Regions from separate parts of the Streptomyces sp. DSM 41931 genome, predicted to be linked through region 1. Evidence: riboswitches for the same ligand, from Rfam matches in the RefSeq annotation. Region 1 holds a riboswitch; the other holds the start of a gene.
The links. A riboswitch is a leader RNA that binds a small molecule or an ion and turns the genes downstream of it on or off. The one in region 1 is predicted to bind glycine.
Positions count from the first base shown of each region.

Region 2: another riboswitch for glycine. It lies ahead of gcvT (glycine cleavage system aminomethyltransferase GcvT); the one in region 1 lies ahead of gcvP (aminomethyl-transferring glycine dehydrogenase).

Region 1 covers NZ_CP189902.1:925,381-933,445, reverse strand. Annotated here, with positions in the region: gene ACP7TJ_RS04530 (bifunctional nuclease family protein) at 1-281, shown strand, start outside; gene ACP7TJ_RS04525 (MerR family transcriptional regulator) at 470-1,153, shown strand; gene ACP7TJ_RS04520 (DNA polymerase IV) at 1,219-2,628, shown strand; gene ACP7TJ_RS04515 (PRC-barrel domain-containing protein) at 2,732-3,106, opposite strand; glycine riboswitch at 3,219-3,314, shown strand; gene gcvP (aminomethyl-transferring glycine dehydrogenase) at 3,489-6,374, shown strand; gene ACP7TJ_RS04505 (ABC transporter ATP-binding protein) at 6,443-7,507, opposite strand; gene modB (molybdate ABC transporter permease subunit) at 7,511-8,065, opposite strand, start outside.
Region 2 covers NZ_CP189902.1:5,016,815-5,024,879, forward strand. Annotated here, with positions in the region: gene ACP7TJ_RS23285 (L-serine ammonia-lyase) at 1-463, opposite strand, end outside; gene glyA (serine hydroxymethyltransferase) at 630-1,889, opposite strand; gene gcvH (glycine cleavage system protein GcvH) at 1,904-2,281, opposite strand; gene gcvT (glycine cleavage system aminomethyltransferase GcvT) at 2,405-3,523, opposite strand; glycine riboswitch at 3,595-3,717, opposite strand; glycine riboswitch at 3,718-3,818, opposite strand; gene ACP7TJ_RS23305 (AAA family ATPase) at 4,042-4,710, shown strand; gene ACP7TJ_RS23310 (enhanced serine sensitivity protein SseB) at 4,762-5,538, shown strand; gene ACP7TJ_RS23315 (enhanced serine sensitivity protein SseB C-terminal domain-containing protein) at 5,658-6,440, shown strand; gene ACP7TJ_RS23320 (ABC transporter substrate-binding protein) at 6,874-8,065, shown strand, end outside.

The sequences.
Region 1 (8,065 bases):
TGGAGGCCGTGGGACAGGAGCTCACGGAAGTGCGCATCACCGACCTGCGCGAAGGCGTGTTCTACGCCGAGCTGGTCTTCGCCAGCGGTGTCGAGGTGAGCGCCCGCCCCTCCGACGCCATAGCTCTCGCCCTGCGTACGGGGACCCCGATCTACGGAAGCGACACGGTGCTGGACGACGCCGGCATCGCCATTCCGGACGAGCAGGAGGACGAGGTGGAGAAGTTCCGCGAGTTCCTCGACCAGATCTCGCCCGAGGACTTCGGGAGCAGCAACCAGTGAGCCGTTTCCCGCGGACCTGGCGTCGGTCGCGGCCCGCGCCGAGAACATTCGGCTAGCCTTTCCCCGCGACGGGGTACGGGAAACCACTCTTAGGGTGATTATCACTCGGCGTGCCGAGTGTGGCGATCGTTGACGCACCCTTGGTGACTGCCTACCGTCGAGGAGGCAGGTCAAGGACGGAGGTCGGCGTGAGAAGCAGCGGCGACGGTACGGCGGGGGGTGCCCCCGGACGCGTTTTCGGGGCGGGCGGGCCGTATCCTCCCCAGAGCTCTCCGCTCCGCTCGGGCGGGGGCCATCCCGCGCGCGGCGGTGCGATCGAGCCCGCTCCGCAGCGACCGACGGCCGTTCCGAGCGGTGGAGGGGCGGCGGCCATGGCGACCGAGGAGATCGGCTACCGGGGGCCCACGGCCTGCGCCGCGGCCGGCATCACCTACCGCCAGCTCGACTACTGGGCGCGCACGGGGCTGGTCGAGCCGAGCGTGCGCCCCGCCCACGGGTCCGGCACACAGCGGCTGTACAGCTTCCGCGACGTCGTCGTGCTGAAGATCGTGAAGCGGTTCCTGGACACCGGCGTGTCCCTGCAGAACATCCGCACCGCCGTCCAGCACCTGCGCGAGCGCGGCTTCAGCGACCTGGAGCGCATGACGCTGATGAGCGACGGCGCGACGGTCTACGAGTGCACGTCGCCCGACGAGGTCCACGCCCTGCTGCAGGGCGGCCAGGGCGTCTTCGGCATCGCCGTGGGCGTGGTGTGGCGGGACGTCGAGAGCGCGCTGTCGCAGCTGCACGGCGAGCGTGTCGACACGGGGGAGACCCTGATCGGCCACAACCCGATGGACGAGCTGGCCCGGCGCAGGAACCGCGCGGTCTGAGCCCGCGCCGCGCGGGGCCCGGCCCGACGAGGACGTTGTCAGTGGCGTAGGGCAGCATCGGAGATGTGAGATCCGCTCCCACGATCCTGCATCTCGACATGGATGCCTTCTACGCCTCGGTGGAGCAGGCGTCCAAGCCGAGTCTGCGCGGCAAGGCCGTGATCGTGGGCGGTCTCGGGCCTCGTGGCGTGGTCGCCACCGCCTCATACGAGGCGCGCGTGCTGGGCGTGCACTCCGCGATGCCCATGTCCCAGGCCCGGCGGCTCGCGCCGAACGCCGCGTATCTGGTGCCCCGGTTCGCGCTGTACCGCTCGATCAGCGACCAGGTGATGGCGCTGCTGCGCGCCCTGTCGCCCCTGGTGGAGCCGCTCAGCCTCGACGAGGCGTTCGTCGATCTGGAGGCCGGGGGCACGGCGTGGGACGAGCGGTCGGCGCGGCTGGCCGGCACGAAGCTGCGCGCCGACATCCGCGCGGTCACGGGACTGACCGGCTCCGTGGGGCTGGCCGCCTCCAAGATGCTGGCGAAGATCGCCTCGGAGGAGGCGAAGCCGGACGGGCTGGTCGTGATCGAGCCCGGCACCGAGCGCGCGATGCTGGAGCCGATGCCGGTGCGGACCCTCCCGGGTGTCGGACCCGCCACCGGCGACCATCTGCGGCGGGCCGGCATCCACACGGTCGGCGAGATCGCCGAGGCGGGCGAGGACGAACTGGTGCGGCTGCTGGGCAAGGCGCACGGGCACGCGCTGTACGCGATGGCGCTGGCCCGCGACGACCGGCCCGTCGTCGCCGAGCGCGAGACGAAGTCGGTGTCCGTCGAGGACACGTACGACGTGGACATCCACGACCGGGTGCGAGTCGGCCTGGAGGTGCAGCGGCTCGCCGACCGCTGCGTGCGCAGGCTGCGCGGCGCGGGGCTGTCCGGACGCACCATCGTGCTGAAGGTGCGGCGGTACGACTTCTCCACGCTGACCCGGTCCGAGACGCTGCGGGGCCCCACCGACGACCCGGCCGTCGTCCGGGAGGCGGCTGCGCGGCTGCTGGACTCGGTGGACACCACGGGCGGCGTACGGCTGCTGGGCGTCGGCGTCAGCGGGCTGGCGGACTACACGCAGGAGGACCTGTTCGCCCAGGCGGCGGGCGGTGCGGGGGAGGAGACGCCGGAGGGCGAGGAACCCGAGACGGCGCCCGAGCCGCGCCCGGAGACCCCCGCCGAGCGGCGCTGGCCCGCGGGCCACGACGTCCGGCACGCCGAGCACGGGCACGGGTGGGTGCAGGGCAGCGGACTGGGCCGCGTGACGGTCCGCTTCGAGACCCCCGGCTCGGCGCCGGGCCGTGTGAAGACGTTTCGCGTCGACGACCCGGCGCTCGAGCCCGCGGACCCGCTGCCGTTGGTGGACGATCCACCGGACCTGCTCGAGACGACGACCCGGGGGACACCGGACGCGCCGTCGCGGCCTCGGCCGCTGGAAGCCTGACCCGCTGCCGGTGGAGCCGGCCACCCGCCGTGGGCGAGGGTGGTGCAGATCGCCGCGGGCCGGCCCAGGCACAGGTTCCGAGAGACCGCCGCCCCCGGTGGCGTCAGGCGTGTCCCTCCTGGCCCGCCAGCTTGCCGAAGTCGCGGTCCGGGAGCGGGGGAGGGAAGGCCACGTCCAGGCCGTAGTGGTGGTACAGCTGGAGCTCCTGCTCCGGGGACAGATGGCGGCCGACGCCGAAGTCGGGGGCGTCCTTGATGAGGGACCGTTCGAACGGCACGTGCAGGGCCCCGTCGACCAGCTCGCTGGGCTCCAGGGGCACGAAGGCGTCCCGGCTGAACAGGCCGGTGCGTATCGCCGCCCACTCCGGCACACCGGTGGCGTCGTCGAGGTAGACCTCGTCGATCGTGCCGATGCGGGTGCCGTTGCGGTCGTACGCCTTGCGGCCGATGAGGTGACGCGGGTCGATGTCGGTCTGCACAGGCCCTCCACTCCTCGCGAGTCATCCGTTAGCACCACAAAACGGCACAATCGGCGGAACGGCCACTCGAAGGCCGGGGTCCGGACCTCGCTGGTAGGCTGGCAACGGCCGCTGATCCCGTGCGGGAGAGTCCTCCAGGCACCACCGGAGGCGCCGAAGGAGCAAATCCTCCCCGGAATCTCTCAGGCACACGTACCGCACGGACGAGGTCACTCTGGAAAGCAGGGCGGGTGTCGACGGCTTCCGCTCTCACCGACGGTGAAAACCGGACCGCCCTCGGCGTTCCGGTGAAACTCTCAGGTTGAGATGACAGAGGGGGAGGCCGTCCGGGCACCTGCGCCGTGGTGCCCCTCGAAGGTCGTCGGACCAGGAGGCCTCCTCAATGACTGCCCCCCGCACCCCGCTCTCCGAGCTCGAACAGGGAATCCCCTTCGAGCAGCGCCACATCGGCCCCGACCACGAGGCCCGGGCGAAGATGCTGGCCCAGGTGGGCTACGGCTCGCTCGACGAGCTGACCGCCGCCGCCGTGCCCGACGTGATCAAGAACGCCGACGCGCTGGACCTGCCGGGCGCCCGCAGCGAGGCCGAGGTGCTCGCCGAGCTGCGCGCCCTCGCCGGCCGCAACCAGGTCCTCGGCTCCATGATCGGCCTGGGCTACTACGGCACGTTCACCCCGCCCGTCATCCTGCGCAACGTCATGGAGAACCCCGCCTGGTACACGGCGTACACGCCGTACCAGCCGGAGATCTCGCAGGGCCGGCTCGAGGCGCTGCTGAACTTCCAGACGATGGTCGCCGATCTCACCGGCCTGCCCACGTCCGGCGCCTCCCTGCTCGACGAGGGCACCGCGGCCGCCGAGGCGATGGCGCTGTCCCGGCGCATGGGCAAGAACAAGAAGGGCCTCTTCCTGGTCGACGCGGACGCCCTGCCGCAGACCGTCGCCGTGATCGAGACCCGCGCCGAGCCGACCGGCGTCGAGGTCGTCGTCGCCGACCTGAGCGACGGCATCCCCGCCGAGCTCGACGGCCGTGAGATCAACGGCGTCCTGATCCAGTACCCGGGCGCGTCCGGCGCCGTCCGGCACATCAAGCCGGTGATCGACCAGGCACACGAGCGCGGCGCGCTCGTCACCGTCGCCGCCGACCTGCTCGCCCTCACCCTGCTGAAGTCCCCCGGCGAGCTGGGCGCGGACATCGCGGTGGGCACCACGCAGCGCTTCGGCGTCCCCATGGGCTTCGGCGGACCGCACGCCGGCTACATGGCCGTCCAGGACAAGATGGCCCGCAGCCTGCCCGGCCGCCTCGTCGGCGTCTCCGTCGACGCCGACGGCAACAAGGCCTACCGCCTGGCCCTGCAGACGCGTGAGCAGCACATCCGCCGCGAGAAGGCCACCAGCAACATCTGCACCGCGCAGGTGCTGCTCGCCGTCATGGCCGGCATGTACGCCGTTTACCACGGCCCCGAGGGCCTGCGGACCATCGCCCGCCGCACCCACCGCTACGCCGCGATCCTCGCCGAGGGCCTGCGCTCCGGCGGCGCCGAGGTGGTCCACGGCTCCTACTTCGACACCCTCACCGTGCGGGTCGCCGGGCGGGCCCCCGAGGTCGTCGCCGCCGCCCGTGACCACGGCGTCAACCTGCGCCTCGTCGACGCCGACACCGTCTCCGTCGCCTGCGACGAGACCACCACCCGCGACCAGGTCTCCGCCGTGTGGCGCGCCTTCGGCGTGCAGGCCGATGTCGAGGCGCTGGACGCCTCCGCGTCCGACGCCCTGCCGGAGGCGCTGCTGCGCACCGACGACTACCTCACCCACCCGGTGTTCCACCAGCACCGCTCCGAGACGGCCATGCTGCGCTACCTGCGCCGCCTCGCCGACCGCGACTACGCGCTGGACCGCGGCATGATCCCGCTGGGCTCCTGCACCATGAAGCTCAACGCGACCACCGAGATGGAGCCGGTCACCTGGCCCGAGTTCGGCCAGCTGCACCCGTTCGTCCCGGCCGAGCAGGCCGAGGGCTATCTCACGCTCATCCGCGAGCTGGAGGACCGTCTCGCCGAGGTCACCGGCTACGACAAGGTGTCCCTCCAGCCCAACGCCGGCTCCCAGGGCGAGCTGGCCGGTCTGCTCGCCGTCCGCGGCTACCACCGCGCCAACGGCGACGAGCAGCGCACCGTCTGCCTGATCCCGTCCTCCGCGCACGGCACCAACGCCGCGTCCGCCGTGATGGCCGGCATGAAGGTCGTCGTCGTCAGGACCGCCGAGAACGGCGAGGTCGACGTCGAGGACCTGCGCGCCAAGATCGAGCAGCACCGCGACGAGCTGGCCGTGCTGATGATCACGTACCCGTCGACGCACGGCGTGTTCGAGGAGCACGTCGCCGACATCTGCGCCCAGGTGCACGAGGCCGGCGGCCAGGTGTACGTCGACGGCGCCAACCTCAACGCCCTGGTCGGCCTGGCCAAGCCGGGCCACTTCGGCGGCGACGTCTCCCACCTGAACCTGCATAAGACGTTCTGCATCCCGCACGGCGGCGGCGGTCCCGGCGTCGGCCCGGTCGGCGTCCGCGCCCACCTCGCCCCGTACCTGCCGAACCACCCGCTGCAGCCGGAGGCCGGACCGGAGACGGGCGTCGGACCCATCTCGGCGGCCCCGTGGGGCTCGGCGGGCATCCTGCCCATCTCCTGGGCGTACGTCCGGCTGATGGGCGGCGAGGGCCTGAAGCGGGCCACACAGGTGGCCGTGCTCAGCGCCAACTACATCGCCAAGCGCCTCGAGCCGCACTACCCGGTGCTCTACACCGGCCCCGGCGGGCTGGTCGCGCACGAGTGCATCATCGACCTGCGCCCGCTCACCAAGGCGACCGGCGTGACGGTCGACGACGTGGCCAAGCGCCTCATCGACTACGGCTTCCACGCGCCGACGATGTCCTTCCCGGTGGCCGGCACGCTGATGATCGAGCCCACCGAGTCCGAGGACCTCACCGAGCTCGACCGGTTCTGCGAGGCGATGATCGCCATCCGCGCCGAGATCGAGAAGGTCGGCTCCGGCGAGTGGCCCGCGGACGACAACCCGCTGCGCAACGCCCCGCACACGGCGTCCGTGCTCGGTGGGGAGTGGGAGCACGCCTACACCCGCGAGGAGGCCGTGTTCCCGGGCGAGGTGAGCGCCGCCGACAAGTACTGGCCGCCGGTGCGCCGCATCGACCAGGCCTACGGCGACCGCAACCTGGTCTGCTCCTGCCCGCCGTTGGACGCGTACGAGGACTGACCCACGCGGACGTGAGGGGCCCCGCCCGGGCGGTCCGGGCGGGGCCCCTCCGCGTGTCCGGGGGCGCGTCAGGCGGGATAGGCGTGCGTCTGCGTGGCCTTGACCGCCGCCCAGACCGGTGCGCCCGGGTGCAGGCCCAGTTCGGCCACGGCGACGGCGGTGAGGTCGGCGGCCAGGGGCAGTTCGCCGGTCAGCTCCACGCGGATCTGGTCGCCGTGGCTCTCCAGCCCCGCCACCTCGCAGCGCCACAGGTTGCGCGCGCTGGAGCCGGTGGGCCGGTCCCGGTACAGGGTGACCGCGCCGGGCGGGAACGCGACGAACGCGGGCCCGGACAGGTCCTCCGTGGTGCTCACCTCCGGTCCCGCGTCGAGCCGTACGGTGTGGCCGTCCGCCAGGCCGCGGTAGAGGTTCAGCCCGACGAGCTGGGCGATGTACTCGGTGCGCGGGTGGCGGGCGATGTCGGCGGGCGCGCCCTCCTGCACCACCCGGCCGTGCTCCACGACGACCAGCCGGTCGGCCAGCACCATCGCGTCCAGCGGGTCGTGCGTCACCAGGATCGCGACCGCCTCGAAGTCGGCCAGGTGGCGGCGCAGTCGCGCCCGTACCTCCAGCCGGGTGCGGGCGTCGAGGGCGGCGAGGGGCTCGTCCAGGAGCAGCAGGCGCGGCTCTGTGGCCAGGGCCCGGGCGAGCGCCACGCGCTGGGCCTGGCCGCCGGAGAGCCGCCGCGGCTTGGCGCCCGCGTGCCCGGCCAGCCCCATCCGCTCCAGCCACGCGGCGGCCCGCGCACGGGCCTCGCCCTTGCCGGCGCCACGGCAGCGCGGGCCGAACGCCACGTTGTCGAGGGCGGTCAGGTGCGGGAACAGCAGGTAGTCCTGGAAGACGACGCCCACCGGACGGGATTCGGGCGGGGTGCGGGCGAGGTCCGTGCCGTCCAGGCGCAGACGGCCGCCGGTGAGGGGCGCGAGTCCGGCGAGGGCCCGCAGTGCGGTGGTCTTGCCCGCCCCGTTCGGGCCGAGCAGGGCGACCACGTCACCGGGGGCGGCCGTCAGCGCGATGTCGAGGCGGAAGGAACCGCGCTCGACGACGAGGTGTGCGTCGAGGCCCTGGGGCGGGGCTGCGGGGTGCTTCGGCATGGGTCAGACGGCCCTCGTCCAGCGGTCCCGCAGCCCCGCAAGCACGGCCACCGACACCGCGAGCAGCACGAGGCTGAGGGCGATCGCGGCGGCCGGGTCGTTCTGCAGGGCGAGGTAGACCGCGAGCGGCATGGTCTGGGTGCGGCCCGGGAAGTTCCCGGCGAAGGTGATCGTGGCGCCGAACTCGCCGAGGGCGCGGGCCCAGGCGAGCACGGCGCCGGCCGCGACACCCGGGGCGATCAGCGGCAAGGTGACCCGGCGGAAGGCGGTGAAGCGGGACGCGCCCAGGGTGGCCGCCGCCTCCTCGAACCGCGGGTCGGCCGCCCGCAGCGTGCCCTCGACGCTGATCACCAGGAACGGCAGCGCGACGAAGGTCTCCGCGAGCACCACACCGGCGGTGGTGAACGGCAGGGTGACGCCGAACCACTCGTCCAGCAGGCGGCCCACGATGCCGTTGCGGCCCAGCGCCAGCAGCAGGGCGACACCGCCGACCACCGGCGGCAGCACCAGCGGAAGCGTCACCAGGGCGCGCACCAGGCTCCGCCCGGGGAAGTCGGT
Region 2 (8,065 bases), 4.1 Mb from region 1:
CGACGACGAAACCGCCGCCCACCGAGTAGTACGTCTTGGCCAGCAGCTCGGCGCCGGAGGAGTCGTACGCCCACAGCGTCATGCCGTTGGCGTGGTAGGGGAGCGCCTTGCGGCGGTGCAGCACCAGGTCGTCGTCGAAGGAGAAGCCGATCTCGTGCTCGCCGAGCAGCCGCAGCCGCCCGCCGTCCTTGATCTTCTCCACCCGCTCGTCGGCCGACTCCACGTCCACCGTGCGCGGCGAGTCGCCCTCCAGGCCCAGCAGCACCGCCTTGGGCGTGCCGTGGCCGTGCCCGGTGGCGCCCAGGGAGCCGTACAGCTCCGCCCGCACCGAGGCGACGGAGTCCAGAAGGTCCTCGTTGCGCAGCCGCCGGGCGAACATCCGGGCCGCCCGCATCGGGCCGACCGTGTGCGAGCTGGACGGGCCGATGCCGATCGAGAACAGGTCGAAGACCGAGATGGCCACGGGAGGACTCCTCAGGGTTCGGCGGACGACGCTGTCCACCGGGGAAGGGCGGTTCGGTGGGCCGGGCGGGGTGGTGAATCGTTCATGCGCTGCATGGTGCGGGGCACCGCGCCCACCGACCCAGTGTGCGCGATGCCCCGTAGGTCCGTACAAAAAGCGGACGGAACTACCGCAGACCGGGGTACAGCGGGTGCTTCGCGGCCAGCGCCGCGACCCGGCCCCGGAGCGCCTCGGCGTCGTACGACGGCTTCAGCGCCTGAGCGATCACGTCCGCGACCTCGGCGAAGTCCTCGGCCGTGAAGCCGCGGGTGGCGAGGGCGGGCGTGCCGATGCGCAGGCCCGAGGTGACCATCGGCGGGCGCGGGTCGTTCGGGATCGCGTTCCGGTTCACGGTGATCCCGACCTCGTGCAGCCGGTCCTCGGCCTGCTGGCCGTCCAGCTCCGAGTTCCGGAGGTCCACCAGGACGAGGTGCACGTCCGTGCCGCCGGACAGCACGTCCACGCCCACGGCCTTCACGTCGTCCCGCACCAGACGCTCGGCGAGGATGCGCGCGCCCTCCAGGGTGCGGCGCTGGCGCTCCTTGAACTCCTCCGAGGCGCAGACCTTGAAGGCGACCGCCTTGGCGGCGACCACGTGCTCCAGCGGACCGCCCTGCTGGCCGGGGAACACCGCGGAGTTGATCTTCTTGGCCAGCTCGGCCGTGGAGAGGATCACACCGCCGCGCGGACCGCCGAGGGTCTTGTGCGTGGTGGTGGTCACCACGTGGGCGTGCGGCACCGGGTTCGGGTGCAGGCCCGCGGCGACCAGACCGGCGAAGTGCGCCATGTCGACCATCAGGTACGCGCCGACCTCGTCGGCGATCCGGCGGAACGCGGCGAAGTCCAGCTGACGCGGGTACGCCGACCAGCCGGCCACGATCAGCTTCGGCTTGTTCTCCTTGGCGAGGCGCTCGACCTCGGCCATGTCGACCTGGCCGTCGTCGCCCACGTGGTAGGCGACCACGTTGTAGAGCTTGCCGGAGAAGTTGATCTTCATGCCGTGGGTCAGGTGCCCGCCGTGCGCGAGGTTCAGACCCATGATCGTGTCGCCCGGCTTGAGCAGCGCGAACATCGCGGCCGCGTTGGCCTGGGCGCCCGAGTGCGGCTGGACGTTGGCGTGCTCGGCGCCGAACAGCTCCTTCACCCGGTCGATGGCGATCTGCTCGATCACGTCGACGTGCTCGCAGCCGCCGTAGTAGCGGCGGCCGGGGTAGCCCTCTGCGTACTTGTTGGTGAGGACCGAGCCCTGGGCCTCCATGACCGCGACCGGGGCGAAGTTCTCCGAGGCGATCATCTCGAGGGTGGACTGCTGCCGGTGCAGCTCGGCGTCGACCGCGGCGGCCACCGCCGGGTCGAGCTCGTGCAGAGGCGTGTTCAGAAGCGACATACGGCTACGGCTCCTCAGCCCGCGATGAACGCGTCGTACTCGGCGGCGGACAGCAGGTCGGCCGGCTCGTCGGTGACCCGCACCTTGAACAGCCAGCCGCCCTCGAAGGGGGCCGAGTTCACCAGCGCCGGGTCGTTCACCACGTCCTCGTTGACCTCGGTGACCTCGCCGGAGACGGGGGAGTACAGGTCGCTGACGGACTTGGTGGACTCCAGCTCGCCGCAGGTCTCGCCCGCGCTCACCGTGTCACCGACCTCGGGGAGCTGGACGAAGACCACGTCGCCGAGCGCGTTGGCCGCGTGCTCCGTGATGCCGACCGTCGACACGCCGTCCTCGGCGGCCGACAGCCACTCGTGCTCCTTGCTGTAGCGCAGCTGCTGGGGGTTGCTCATGGCCTGAATTCTCCTGTACGCGGGAAACTGCTGATGACGGGGAGGGAGCGCGAAGCGGCCGGACGGGTGGGACCCCCGTGCCGCGGTGGCGCGAAAGCCGCCCGGAGGCCGGCTACGACGGTGTCACTTCTGCCGCTTGTAGAACGGCAGCGCCACGACGTCGTACGGCTCGTGGCTGCCGCGGATGTCCACACCGACGCCCTCGGCGCCCGGCTCCGCGTGGCGCGCGTCGACGTAGGCCATGGCGATCGGCCTGCCCAGGGTGGGGGAGGGGGCGCCGGAGGTGACCTCGCCGATCTTCTCGCCGCCGGCCACCACCGCGTACCCGGCGCGCGGCACCCGGCGGCCGTGGGCGACCAGGCCGACCAGGACGCGCGGCGGGTTCTGCGCGGCGCGCTCGGCGGCCTCGGCGAGGGCGGCGCGGCCCACGAAGTCGCCCTCCTTCTCGAACTTCACCACCCGGCCCAGACCGGCGTCGAACGGCGTGAGGGAGGTGCTCAGCTCGTTGCCGTACAGCGGCATGCCCGCCTCCAGGCGGAGCGTGTCCCGGCAGGACAGACCGCACGGCACCAGCCCGTGGGCCTCGCCCGCCTTGGTCAGCGCCTGCCACAGCTCCACCGCGTGCTCCGGCTTCACGAACAGCTCGAAGCCGTCCTCGCCGGTGTAGCCGGTGCGGGCGATGAGCGCGGGGACCCCGGCCACGGTGCCGGGCAGTCCGGCGTAGTACTTCAGGCCGTCCAGGTCGGCGTCGGTGAGGCTCTTGAGGATCGCCGGGGACTCGGGGCCCTGCACGGCCAGCAGCGCGTAGGCGTCGCGGTCGTCGCGCACCTCGGCGTCGAAGCCCGCGGCCCGCTCGGTCAGCGCGTCCAGCACCACCTGGGCGTTGGAGGCGTTGGCCACGACCATGTACTCGGTCTCGCCGAGCCGGTAGACGATCAGGTCGTCCAGGATGCCGCCGTCCTCACGGCAGATCATCGTGTAGCGGGCGCGGCCCGGCTTCACGCCCGAGATGTTGCCGACCAGCGCGTGGTCCAGCAACGCGGCGGCCTGCGGGCCGGTGACCGTGATCTCGCCCATGTGCGAGAGGTCGAAGAGGCCGGCCTTCGTGCGCACGGCGTTGTGCTCGTCGCGCTCGGAGCCGTAGCGCAGGGGCATGTCCCAGCCGGCGAAGTCGGTCATCGTCGCGCCGAGCGACCGATGCAGGGCATCGAGCGCGGTGCGGCGGGGTTCGGTACTGCTCATCGGTCGGTCTCCCAGGGCGATGGGGGTCCCTCCCATGCGAGGTCGTCCGAGCATGGGGGAGGCGAGGTCGTTCCTCCCCATCTGTCATCGGAACCTGAGAGGTTCGCCATGACCACCGCCGGAGGGAGGTCAGGACTTGCACCTTGGGTGGGGCCACCGGAGCACTGCGACGGCGGCCCGCTTTTCAGATGTGCCTCGCCCGCGCGGTAACGGTGCCTGAGAGATTCAAGGGAGGGACTTGCTCCTTCGGCGCCCCGGCGGCACACGGTGCCGGGGACTCTCCCGCGCGGATTCAAACGGCCGGTATGCAGTTGGCGCGCACATCATTGCACGCATCGCGGGACACCGGCAGGGGGACCCTTGCCGGGGGTGCACCGTTCGTGCAGGCTCGGTCACAGGGAGCTGTGACAGGCCTGTATCGGTATGAGCACGCAACCGAGGCGACCTGGCATTACCTTCTCTTTACACGCGGCGGGGATCGGACCTCCATATCCGGCCCCAGGGGGAGGACGACCACGGTGAACAGGCCCACGGCGTACGCCGGCACCACAGGCGTGGCGCTGCCGCCGCAGCACGCGGACCGGCCCGGCGGCGCCCGCGGCGCGACGCCCGCCCCCCTCGTCCAGGACCTGCGCGCCCGCTCGGGACGCAGCCCGCGCGCCCTGCTCTTCGGCCCCCGCGACCTCGTCGTCGTCACCGGACTGCCCGGCAGCGGAAAGTCCACGCTGATGCGGCGCGCGGTGCACGGCGACCGCGTCGACTCCCAGGACGCCCGCGACCGCTGGGACCGCCGTATGCCCCGTCTGCTGCCGTACGCGGCCTACCGCCCGCTGGTCCGGCTCACCCACTACGCGGGACTGCGCCGGGTGCTGCGCTCCGGCCGGCCGGTCGTCGTGCACGACTGCGGCACCCAGACCTGGGTGCGGCGCTGGCTGGCCCGCGAGGCCCGCCGCCGCGGGGCCGCGCTGCACCTGCTGGTGCTGGACGTCGCGCCCGAAGAGGCTCTGGCCGGGCAGCTGGAGCGGGGCCGCGGCGTCTCGCGCTACGCCTTCCGCCGGCACCGCACGGCGTGCGGCCGGCTGCTGGACGCGGTGGAGTCCGGCCGGGTGCCGGAGGGCTGCGCCTCGGCGGTGCTCGTCGACCGGGACGCCGCCAACGCCCTGCGCCGGATCGGCTTCACCGGCTGACCGGCTAGCCTTTCCGCCAAGCAGTGGCATCAGGCAGACGGTGGGCGACAGATGGACTTCCCGGCGGACATCCCGGACCGGACGCACTTCCACCCGCACGGCGGGTGGCCCGGCAACGAACTGGAGGAGGCGCTCTCCGCCTCCCTCGGCGTCCCCTCGGCGGGAGCACGGATCGTCGAGGTCCTCGGCCGCAGCTTCCTCTGGGTGCCGCTGCCGAGCGGCGGCGGCCCGCACAGCGGCCCCCTCGACCTGCCCACCATGGAACTGGACGGCCAGGCGTATGTGCCGGTCTTCAGCTCCGAGGAGCAGTTCCGGCAGGTCGTCGGCTCCCACATGGGCTGCACCGTCGCGCCCGCCGTGGAGTTCGCCCGCGGACTGCCCCCGCAGGCCGGCATCGTGGTCAACCCGGGCGGCACGGTCGCCGTCCCGCTGCCGCCGGCCGCGGTGGCCGACCTGTGCCGGGCCGGGCGCTCCCCGCTGGACGGTCCCGCGAGCGGCGGCCGCGTCCGGCTGTTCGAGCCGGACTGGCAGGACGACCCGGTGGACTTCCTCGCCGCGGCCTCGCAGGAGTTCGACTCCCTCGGCGTGGTGGCGACCGCCCGCCGCTGCCTGGCCGCCGTCGAGACGGCAGACCCGGTGCTGTTCGTCGGCGTGGAGCTGCTGCACTGGGAGGGCGACCCCCGCGCGCTGCCGCTGGACGCCCTCGGCCGGGCCCTTGGCCGCAGCCCCGCCCGCTGGCCGGTCAGCCTCGTCGTCCTCGACGTGGCCCAGGACCCGGTCGCCGACTGGCTGCGCGCCAAGGTCCGCCCCTTCTACCAGCGCGCCTGACGCGCCCCCCGATCCGCCGCATGCCCTCGCCTTCCGCGCACTGACCGCAGACCGCCGGAGGCCGTCGGCTTAAGCTAGGAGCATTGGCCGGCAGGGTGTTGTACGGAGGGGCGATACAAGTGAGCGCTGGCACCGCGGCGGCCGGACAGGTCGAGCACATGCTGCGCCAGGTGACGCCCGGGCGTTACGACGCCTACGAGGCCTTGCTGCGCGCCCTCGCCACCCCCTCGTCCGGCCGGGTCTGGATGCTGCTCTGGCACGGCCAGGCCGGCTCGCCCGACGCCCAGTACGGGACCATGGAGGTCGAAGGGCACGGCTACGCGCCCTGTGTGACCTCCGCCCAGGAGCTGTCCGCCAGCGGCTGGAACCGCTCGTACGAGGTGGTCGACGGCCTGGAGGTGGCCCGCGCGCTCTACCCGGACCGCTACGGCCTCTGGCTCAACCCGCACGCGCCCGGCGGGGGCGTCGGCATCCCCTGGCTGGACCTGCGCCGCATCGCCGGCGGACTCGACCAGCAGCCCGCCGGGCCGCTGCGGCTGTCCGAACCGGCCATCGAGATCCCGCAGTTCTACGCCCTCCTCGCGCAGAACGCCCACCGCACCCCGGCCGTGCGCGCGCTGCGCCGCGCCTGGGTGCAGCCCGCCCTCGGCGCCCCGTACCTCGCCATCGGCCTGGACGTGTACGACACCTCGCCGCCCGCCGTGGAGTCGGTGCGGGCGATGATGCGGCAGTCGCTGCCCGCCGTGCCCGACGGGCTGCCGGTCTCCACCGTCGCCATGGCCGACGAGCACGACCCGGTGGCGATGTGGCTGCGCGTCAACGCGCGCCCGTTCTACGACCGTGGGGCGCACGCCCCGGCCCCCGCCACGGGCTACGGCTATCCGCCCGCGCACCGTCTCTGACCGGTACGTCTTCCCCGAAGCCCGCGGCGGCGCGGCCCCGCCGCCGCTGGTCCGGCGCAGGGTGACGCAGCGTCACCGTGTCCAGCATGTGGACAATGGGCGGCGGTGCGGCTCCTGTCCCGACCCGTCCGCCGCTGATTTTGCGTCAGATTCCGTCGGATGCGATCAGCTACCTGTCGATGACCGCCTGTCACCTGCGGTTTCACCGCGTCTTCACGTCATCCCGGGCCTTGCGACGGGCACTTACGGAGCCCCCGTATGTGTCCTGGGCGTTAAATCATCGCGCGAAGATGCCGGAACAGTCCCTTATGTCGACTGTTCAGATCTCAGGTAGGTATCACCGCTATCCGGACTGTTCCTGACTCACTGCGAACGTCTGTAGTGTTCGGCCGGTCAAGATGCATCCACATAGCGGACCCGGAGTGGCCCCAGTATGCGCATATTCAAGACCCGAGCCGCTCGGGCGATCACGGCCGCGGTCGCGGTCGGCCTGATCGCCACGGGCTGCGCCAGCGAGCGGGACAGCGACAACGAGAGCGGCGGCAAGAAGGACACCTTCGTGTTCGCCGGTGCGGGCGACCCGGGATCCCTGGACCCTGCCCTCGCGAGTGACGGTGAAACCTTCCGCGTGACCCGCCAGGCGTTCGAGGCCCTCCTCGAGCACGAGTCGGGCGGCACCAAGCTGGTCGGCGGCCTCGCCGAGACCTGGTCGAGCAACGACGCGGGCACCGTCTGGACCTTCAACCTCCGCAAGGGCGTGAAGTTCCACGACGGCGAGGCGTTCAACGCCGCCGCGGTCTGCGCCAACTACGACCACTGGTTCAACTGGAAGGGCACCTACCAGTCGAGCGCGGTCTCCTACTACTGGCAGACCATCATGGGCGGGTTCGCGAAGAACGAGGACCCGGAGACGCCCGAGGCGAACTACAAGAGCTGCACCGCGAAGGACGAGAACACCGCCGTCATCGAGGTCAAGCAGCCCTCCGCGAACCTCCCCGGCGGCTTCTCGCTGAACGCCCTCGCCATCCACTCGCCGAAGGCGATCAAGGAGTACGAGAAGCAGGAGGCGACCGCCAAGGGCGACGCCATCACGTACCCCAAGTACAGCCAGGAGGCCGGCACGGTCGCCGGCACCGGCCCGTACAAGATCGTCAAGTGGAACAAGGGCAACAAGGAAGTCACCCTTGAGCGCTTCGACGACTACTGGGGCGAGAAGGCCAAGATCAAGAACCTGGTCTTCCGCACGATCGACACCGAGGAGGGCCGCCGCCAGGCGCTCCAGGCCGGTGACATCGACGGCTACGACCTCGTCGCCCCGGCCGATGTCAAGACCCTCGAGGACCAGGGCTACGTCGTCCCGACCCGTGGTGTCTTCAACCTCTTCTACGTGGGCATGAGCCAGTCGGCGAACCCGGCCCTCAAGAAGAAGGAGGTCCGCCAGGCGATCGCGCAGGCGATCGACAAGGAGAACCTGGTCAAGACCCAGCTGCCCGAGGGCGGCAAGGTGGCCGACCAGTTCATGCCGGACACCATCGAGGGATACTCCAAGAACGTCAAGCAGTACCCGCACGACCCCGCCGCGGCCAAGGCGCTGCTGAAGAAGGCCGGCGCGCAGAACCTGACCA